4 regions of the Pantoea sp. Lu_F5_004 genome follow, and region 2 is predicted to be linked to each of the others. Evidence: riboswitches for the same ligand, from Rfam matches in the RefSeq annotation. Region 2 holds a riboswitch; each other region holds the start of a gene.
What was found. A riboswitch is a leader RNA that binds a small molecule or an ion and turns the genes downstream of it on or off. The one in region 2 is predicted to bind thiamine pyrophosphate.

Region 1 (2,198 bases), on a different replicon from region 2:
GACTTTTTCGCCCTGCCACTCACCGATGGTCCGGGCTTTACTGCCGGTCAAACCAAATTTTTCGGCGTTTCCGTGGGGTAAATCACCTTGTGGCAACCAAAGTTTCTGTTCATGGCTGACAATCCACCATCCAGCGTCTACGCTTGAGATTTCGCATTGCATTTATTTCGTCATCCTTAGCGTCAACTCGCACGCTGAAGTCCTGATGTTAAGTGTGTAGATAAACAACTATAACTCACATGGAGTTAGATATGCTTAACCAGTTAGACGTCCTGGCTGAACGCGTAGGTGGCAGTAATGAACTGGTCGATTCGTGGCTTGAAGCCCGTCGTCAGCTACTGGTGACCTATTATCACCTGGTCGGACTTAAACCAAACAAAGAGGCGCTGACGCGTCTTGATGAGCAGGCTCTGGACAACTTCTGTCACGGTCTGGTCGATTATCTTTCTGCGGGTCACTTCAGTATCTATGAACGCGTGATCAGTGAAATGAGTGGCGACAGCCCGATGATTGCCGCCGCACAGATCTATCCACCGCTGGAAGCCAATACTGAGCGTCTGATGCAGCTGTATGACGGCCACCTGCAGCAGGCGATCGACGACGAGAACTGCATGACCTTCCAGCAGGCACTCTCCGAAGTGGGTGAAGTGCTGGAAGCACGCTTTACGCTGGAAGATAAGCTGATTCAGCTGGCATGGGACAACCAGCTTGTCCCCCCGCCGGTAGCCAATGACAGCCATATCGCGCGTCCGGCTTAATCATCATCTCCGGCAAAGGGGTTGAGATTATCCCGTAGCCCTTTTATGCTGAACAGGTTCTGAGGAGAGTGCTCCAAAGAACCTTTTTTATTTTTGCTTTGAAATATAAGGTTTTTACGCCTGGCACTGTTATCAGACACCAGCGTAAAAACAGCTTCTTGTCGGAGTGCCCAGTTGGGCTGAGACCGTTAATTCGGGATCCGCGGAACCTGATCAGGTTAGAACCTGCGAAGGGAACAAGAGTAAATATTCTCTGTATGCCAGCATGCTTACGCTGTCTATACGGTTACTCCTTCCGAACTCCGGACAAGCATCGTTCCCCCTTAACAGGAAGATTGCTATGTCTGACCAAAAAACAACCCGTCGTGAACAGCGTGCCCAGGCGCAGGAATTTATCGATTCCCTGCAAAGCGGTAGTGCATTTCCCCAGTCCCGCCGCATCTGGATTACCGGCAGCCGCGAGGATATCCGCGTTCCCATGCGTGAAATCGTGCTAAACCCGACCCACATCGGCGGCAGCAAAGAACAGCCTCTCTATGAGCAGAACGAAGCGGTACCGGTCTATGACACGGCGGGTGCCTATGGCGATCCCGCAGCACAGATCGATGTTCATCGTGGCCTGGAAAAGCTGCGCGCCCGCTGGATTGCTGAACGCGACGACAGCGAATTTCTCGAACAGAACAGCTCGGGTTATACCCAGCAGCGGCTGGCTGACGAGGGACTGGATCATCTGCGCTTCGATCAACTCCCGACACCGCGCCGTGCCCGCGCAGGCTGCTGCGTCACGCAATTGCACTATGCCCGTCAGGGGATCATCACCCCGGAAATGGAATTTATCGCACTGCGGGAAAACATGGGCCGTGAGCGAATCCGCAGTGAGGTATTGCTGCAACAGCATCCCGGCCACAGTTTTGGCGCGCATCTGCCAGCCAGTATCACGCCCGAGTTTGTGCGTCAGGAGGTCGCTGCCGGACGCGCCATCATCCCTGCCAATATCAATCACCCTGAATCGGAGCCGATGATCATTGGCCGCAACTTTCTGGTTAAGGTCAACGCCAACATCGGTAACTCGGCGGTGACCTCTTCTATTGAGGAAGAGGTGGAAAAACTGGTCTGGTCGACTCGCTGGGGTGCCGATACGGTGATGGATCTCTCTACCGGTCGTTATATTCATGAAACGCGCGAATGGATTTTGCGAAACAGCCCGGTGCCAATCGGTACAGTGCCGATTTATCAGGCACTGGAAAAAGTGAATGGCGTGGCCGAGGCGCTGAACTGGGAAATATTCCGCGATACGCTGCTTGAGCAGGCGGAACAGGGTGTCGATTACTTCACTATCCACGCTGGCGTGCTGCTGCGTTATGTCCCGATGACGGCGAAACGTCTGACCGGGATTGTATCGCGGGGTGGATCTATCATGGCGAAATGGTGCCTGTCGCA
Region 2 (2,198 bases):
GCCTCACGTTGCGCCTCGGCAGAGATGAACGAGCAGAACAGTAGTGCCGCCAATGTGGTGAAATCGCTCACCAATCCCCATGTACCGCGCAGTGAGTGGGGCTGGGGCATCGATCCGCTCGGCTTACGCATCACCATGAATATGATGTATGACCGCTATCAGAAGCCGCTGTTTCTGGTGGAGAATGGCCTGGGTGCGCGCGATGAGATCGAATCCAATGGCGAGATCAACGATGATTACCGCATCAGCTATCTGCGCGAACATATCCGCGCCATGGGTGACGCAATAGAGGATGGCGTGCCAGTGATGGGTTATACCAGCTGGGGCTGTATCGATCTGGTTGCCGCCTCAACGGGTGAAATGAGCAAGCGTTACGGATTTGTCTATGTTGACCGCGACGACCTGGGTAACGGTACGCTGGCGCGCACGCGGAAGAAATCGTTCTGGTGGTACAAAAAAGTCATTGCCAGTAATGGCGCAGATCTTGAGTGACAACGTCACTTAAAATCTGTCGTCATGCTGTTACTGGCGCGACAAAAACGCCGGAACAGCACGCTTATTTGTACCGTTGTACTCTGGCAGTAATTATCGTATAACCAATGTCTCCGAGGGGTGTCCTGTAATGGGCTGAGATGGCGCAAGCCGAACCCTTTGAACCTGATCTGGGTCATGCCAGCGAAGGGACGGGTCGGCAGATTTTCTGCGTCATCTCCTGCAATATTCCCTGTTCCAGACCGTATGCCCGGATCTCCCTGTTACTGGAGATCCTATGTCACATCCGCTTTTCGACACCGGCTTTTATGGTCGTCTGCGCCAGCAGGCGGGCGGCCAATGGCACGCCTATATCGGGCACGAGTTTGTGCGGCAACTCGGTCAGGGCACCCTGCCACCCGCGGCCTTTCGCCACTATCTCACTCAGGATTATCTCTTTCTGCTGCACTTCGCCCGTGCCTGGGGCCTGCTGATCAGCAAACTCTCTGAGCCAGACGCATTACGCCGCGCGACGGCATCGCTTAACGCCATCGTCAGCGAACTGCCGCTTCACCAGGCGTACTGCCAGCAATGGGGCATCAGTGAGGCGGCAAAGGCGAGCGAACCCGAGGCAGTGGAAACGCTCAACTACACCCGCTACGTGCTTGACGTGGGTCACACCGGGGATGCGCTGGAACTGCTGACCGCGCTGATGCCGTGCGTTGCCGGTTATGCTGAAACTGGCCTGACACTACTGCATGACCCCGCGACCCGCTTTGAGGGGAATCCTTACGCAGCATGGATAGAAAATTACGGCAACGAAGCGTATCTGGCTGGCGTTCGCTCCTCACTTTCACTGTTTGAAACCCAGGCCCGGCAGCGCGCCGGTGAACATCGGTTTCACCCGCTGGCGGAGATCTTCACCACCGCGACCCGGCTGGAAGCCGCTTTCTGGCAGATGGGTCTCAACCATGCAGCCGCCCAGCGGAGCAGCTCATGAACCTGCCGTGCAGTCCGGTGCCGCCAGGCATTTCAATTCGCCAGCTCAGCCTGAATTATGGCCAGCAGCCACTCTTCAGCCAGCTTGATCTGGAGATCGCGGGCGGTGCTTTTACCGCTTTACTGGGTGCCAGCGGCGTCGGAAAAAGCAGCCTGATGCGGGTCATTGCTGGTCTGACGCCACCCTGTGCCGGTCAGGTCAGCGGCAGCGACGGCCTGCCGCTGACCGGACGCATCGCCTGGATGGGGCAACAGGATCTGCTCTATCCGTGGCTCACGGTTGAACAAAATGTCTGCCTCGCCAGTCGCCTGAAAGGTGAAAGGGCCGATCGCGACTGGGCGCAGCATCTGCTGATGCGGGTAGGTCTTAGCCACTCTGCGAACGCGCGACCCGCGACACTTTCCGGCGGAATGCGTCAGCGCGCCGCGCTGGCCCGCACCCTCTACACCCGTCAGCCGGTTGTGCTGATGGATGAGCCCTTCTCCGCACTGGATGCCCTCACTCGCGCTCAGATTCAGACGCTGGCTGCAGAAGTGCTGGTCGGACACACCGTGCTGCTGATTACCCATGACGCCGCCGAAGCCTGTCGGCTCAGTCACTACGTGCTGATGATTGGTTCTGCGGGAATTGAAACCTGCCCGCCTCTGCCGGGCCAGCCACCAAGGGCTGCAGACGACATACAGGTATTGCAGAGTCAGGCCGCATTGCTGAAGCAGCTGAGCAGGAT
Region 3 (2,198 bases), 240 kb from region 2:
TTCTCATTACTAAAGCCCGGGATTCTGCCGTCCCTCTCTTTTTTGCACGCCATATCGGCCCGGATGATTCCCCTTTTAACGAGCAAAGCCCGCTGACGCGCCTGATCCCGGAATTGCAGGTTAACCCGCAGAGTGATGTCGTCTTCACCAAAAGATATCCCAGCTGTTTCAGGGATACTGGCCTGCAGCTTCAGCTGAGGCAAAAGGGCATTAAACAACTGGTGATTGCGGGGATGAAAACGGAGTTCTGTGTTGATACCACCTGTCGGGCAGCCCCGGAGCTGGGTTTTAGCGTCGTACTGATTTCCGATGCGCACACCACCGTCGATAATCCCCACCTCTCTGCGGAGAAGATTATTGCGCATCACAACCAGACGCTGGCGGGACCCTTTGTGACGCTGGCAACCGCAACTGACTGGCATTTCGGTTCTGCCGGTTAAGTCCGATTTTCTGACCCGGTTCTATGCAGTCTGCTTGACGAAGCTGTCTGCTTAACTTACAACTAAATCCGTCAGGGGAGTCTCGCCAGAGAGACTGAGAGGCTAATAGCGCACCGCGCGGCTTAGCGACCCTTAGAACCTGACCCAGTTGATACTGGCGTAGGAAGACGGGTATCTCATCAGATACTTGCCGCAGGGGCGCATTCGCGACGTTCCTGCCTTTTCCCTCTGTATCACGGGTCTTCGTTAACTGATAACGAGGCCAAATTGAAAAATCTCATCCTGAATCTTTCTTTTCCTGTCCGGTGGATACCATGAGCCGCTGGTCGGTGCTCGGCAGCGGCGTTGCCGGGCTTTGTGTCGCCACGCTGCTGCTGGAGCGGGGAGAAACGGTCGAAGTTATTACTCAGCCTGACTGCCGTGCGGCCTCGCACTGGGCGGGCGGCATGCTCGCGCCCTGGTGTGAAGCAGAAAGCGCACCGCCACAGGTGATCGAATGGGGCCAGCACGCGGCCAGCTGGTGGGCGAAACGCGTTGATGGCGTGGAACAGCAGGGCACGCTGGTGGTTGCTCCGCCGCGTGACAGCCGTGAACTGACGCGCTTCGCCAGCATGACGCAGCAGCATCAGTGGGTTTCACCCGGTGACATTGAACCCGCGCTGGAAAACCGCTTTGCCCGCGGCCTGTTTTTCGCCGCAGAGGCGCATCTCGATCCGCGCCGCGCCTTGCAGCAACTGTGCGACAAACTGCAACAGGCTGGCGTCCCCTTTCACAGTGGTAAACCCGGCGGCAAAATCATCGACTGCCGTGGCATCCACGCCACCGATCGGCAGCCAGCCCTGCGCGCCGTGCGGGGCGAAATGGTGATCCTGCACACATCTGACGTACAACTCTCCCGTCCTGTACGGCTGCTGCACCCGCGCTTTCCCTGCTATCTGGTGCCGCGCGCCGGAGGCCACTTCATGCTGGGTGCCACCATGGTGGAAAGCCACGACAGCAGCCCGATCAGCGCCAGGGCGATGATGGAATTGCTCAGCGCCGCTTACAGCCTGCATCCGGCGCTGGCCGAAGCGCGGATCGTGGAGAGCGGCACCGGTCTGCGTCCTGCTTACCGGCAGAACCTGCCGGAAGTCCGCTACGAAAATGGCCGTTTCTCACTTAACGGCCTCTACCGCCACGGCTTTTTGCTGGCCCCGATCATGGCTGAAAAACTTATGCTGCAACTGACTCAGGAGATAACTCATGCGCGTTGAACTGAATGGACGCACGATTGAAACCAGCGCAACGACGCTGGCGGAGCTTATGGCGGAGCAGCAGATCGATCCGCGGACCGTCGCCACCGCGCTGAACGGGGAGTTTGTACCGCGTAGCCGCTATACCAGCCAGCAACTTGAGGCGGGCAACCAGCTCGAAATCCTGTCACCGATGCAGGGAGGTTAACCATGTTCTATCAATTTACTCCGCAATCCCGATTTCTGCTTGGCACGGCCGGTTATCCGTCACCGGACATTCTGCATCAGGCGATCAACGCGTCTGGCGCGGAGATTATTACCGTCAGCCTGCGGCGGGAAGGCAGTGAAGGCGGCGCTTTCCGCACGCTGCTGCAACAGCTCAACAAACGTATTCTGCCGAATACGGCGGGCTGCCACACGGTGAAAGAGGCGGTGACGACGGCGCAGATGGCGCGCGAACTGTTCGACACACCGTGGATCAAGCTGGAAGTGATTGGCCATGCCGACACGCTGCAGCCCGATCCTT
Region 4 (2,198 bases), on a different replicon from region 2:
GGCGCGGCGCTCCAGAGTGCACCGAAGGCCAGCAGCGCCACGCTGATTAACAGCAGCGTGGCGAGCGAACCGGGGATAAGCCAGCGCGGCATCAGCGGCTGACGGCGCGTTGCCACTGGCTGATCCAGCCTGAACGCTGGCTGGCAACCTCTTCCGGCGAGAACTGCAGGGCGGTGGAGGGCACAGTGAGCGCGCTAAAACCGGCAGGCAGCGGCGTGTCGATTACCGGGTACATCCAGTTACCGGTCGGGATAGTGCGCTGGAAGTCGGGTGACACCATAAACTTCATAAACTGCTGTGCCAGCGCTGGCTGTTTGCTGCTGGCTAACTGCGCGGCAACTTCAACCTGCAGATAGTGGCCCTCTGCAAACGGCGCGGCGGCATAGTTCTCCTTTTTCTCTTCGATGATGTGGTAAGCCGGTGAGGTGGTGTAGCTCAGCACCAGATCGCCTTCGCCCTTGAGGAACAGGCCATAGGCTTCACTCCAGCCTTTGGTCACCGTCACGGTTTTCTGCGCCAGCTTTTGCCACGCCTGCGGTGCCTGATCGCCATAGACTTTCTGCATCCACAACAGCAGACCTAAGCCGGGGGTGCTGGTACGGGGATCTTCGTAGATCACCCGCCACTTCTCCGGGCTGTCGACCAGCTCTTTCAGGCTTTTTGGCGGATTCTTCAGCCGGGTTTTGTCATAGACAAACGCGAAGTAGCCATAATCAAACGGCACGAAGGTGGTGTTGTGCCAGCCGCCGGGCAGTTTTAATTTCGAGGCATCGACCTGACTTTCGGCAAACAGACCGGTTTTCTGTGCCGCCTGTACCAGATTGTTATCCAGCCCCAGAACCAGATCGGCTTTGCTGTTTTTCCCTTCCATGCGCACGCGGTTCAGCAGCGACACGCCATCTTCCAGCGTGACGAATTTCAGTTCGCAGTTGCACTGCGCCTCGAAGGCTTTTTTAACCGCCGGGCCAGGGCCCCAGTCAGCGGAGAAGGAGTCGTAGGTGTAGACCGTGAGAACCGGCTTAGCCGCCAGAACGGGGGCGGAGAGTAACAGCAGCACCGGCAGAACTTTGTTTAACACTTTGCGCTCCTTCAGGAGAATAGGGGATGAGTCGCAAAGGATCTGAGCACAGAGGCCTCCCAAATCCCTACGTCGGTATTAACCGAATCAGGTTCGACGGGTATCTCTCAGCTGCTTGCTGGTGGCAGGCGGCACCCCGTTGAGAACGTCACATTCTAGTCATTTCAGCGCCGGGGCGAAAGCCTCACAGCGCGGGTGGCGCGAACCAGGCGGATTTAAAATCAAACCAGCCCAGCGTATTCATCCGAACGCCGCGCATGCTGCGCTGACCTTCAAGCAGCAGCCAGTGGTGAAACAGCGGATGAAGACCCGCTTCTTCGACTAACTGTTTACTCCATTCAGCCAGCGGCAGCGTTTTCTCGCGCCAGCGAGCCGCATCGCTGTGCCAGTCGATCGGCAGACAGTGATGCAGCAACGGGATCTCATAAAGCTGCGCAAACAGAGAGTAATTCAGCGGCAGGGTAAAGTTCACGCTGCCAAGCCAGATGTCACTTTCCGCTTCGCCCTGGTACCAGCTTTCGTAGCTGATTTCGCGGGTTTCCAGCGTGACGCCATGCTCTGCCAGCAGCGGACGCAGCGCGTTAGCGATGCCTTCATGCTCAACGTGCTGGCTGTACCAGGTCAGCGTCAGGTGGGTTAAGCCGGCCGGCTTTTCCACTGGCGTCAGGTCGCGCCGGTGATGCCAGCGTGGCAGCAGGCCATACGCCGGAAACCAGTAGCGCTGGTAGCCGACACCGGCGTGATTGAGCAGGGCGATAGGATTAAACAGGTAGCTGACCCAGCGCCGGACTGCCTCGTTGCGTCCCTGCTCTGAACGCTGGTCGAACAGCAGATAGTAGCATCCCTCTTCAAGACGGCTCTCCTCCTGAATCTCATCGGCTCCGTCGCCCTGCAGGCGGACACCGGCATAGACCAGCTCATCGCTGATGTCGGGCAATACCCAGATAGAGACATCATCAATCAGGGCGCGAAAACCAAAATAGTCATCAAACGCCTCGATCTTCAGCTGACTCTCCTGATTGCGGATCACCCGGTAAGGACCGGTGCCAACCGGCTGGCGGGCAAAATCGTGCAGCGTCGGCCATTCGCGCGGCAGGATCATCGCACTGACGCTGCCCAG

Region 1: another riboswitch for thiamine pyrophosphate. It lies ahead of thiC (phosphomethylpyrimidine synthase ThiC); the one in region 2 lies ahead of ACR8BN_RS19440 (TenA family protein).
Region 3: another riboswitch for thiamine pyrophosphate. It lies ahead of ACR8BN_RS21055 (FAD-dependent oxidoreductase); the one in region 2 lies ahead of ACR8BN_RS19440 (TenA family protein).
Region 4: another riboswitch for thiamine pyrophosphate. It lies ahead of thiB (thiamine ABC transporter substrate binding subunit); the one in region 2 lies ahead of ACR8BN_RS19440 (TenA family protein).

Annotation. Positions count from the first base shown of each region.
Region 1 covers NZ_CP194946.1:3,894,858-3,897,055, forward strand. Annotated here, with positions in the region: gene nudC (NAD(+) diphosphatase) at 1-162, opposite strand, end outside; gene ACR8BN_RS18055 (Rsd/AlgQ family anti-sigma factor) at 252-758, shown strand; TPP riboswitch at 911-1,011, shown strand; gene thiC (phosphomethylpyrimidine synthase ThiC) at 1,099-2,198, shown strand, end outside.
Region 2 covers NZ_CP194947.1:96,664-98,861, reverse strand. Annotated here, with positions in the region: gene ACR8BN_RS19445 (6-phospho-beta-glucosidase) at 1-492, shown strand, start outside; TPP riboswitch at 599-701, shown strand; gene ACR8BN_RS19440 (TenA family protein) at 770-1,471, shown strand; gene ACR8BN_RS19435 (ABC transporter ATP-binding protein) at 1,468-2,198, shown strand, end outside.
Region 3 covers NZ_CP194947.1:444,333-446,530, reverse strand. Annotated here, with positions in the region: gene ACR8BN_RS21060 (cysteine hydrolase family protein) at 1-440, shown strand, start outside; TPP riboswitch at 504-623, shown strand; gene ACR8BN_RS21055 (FAD-dependent oxidoreductase) at 755-1,693, shown strand; gene thiS (sulfur carrier protein ThiS) at 1,683-1,880, shown strand; gene ACR8BN_RS21045 (thiazole synthase) at 1,883-2,198, shown strand, end outside.
Region 4 covers NZ_CP194946.1:3,417,682-3,419,879, reverse strand. Annotated here, with positions in the region: gene thiP (thiamine/thiamine pyrophosphate ABC transporter permease ThiP) at 1-116, opposite strand, end outside; gene thiB (thiamine ABC transporter substrate binding subunit) at 92-1,078, opposite strand; TPP riboswitch at 1,125-1,227, opposite strand; gene sgrR (HTH-type transcriptional regulator SgrR) at 1,263-2,198, opposite strand, start outside.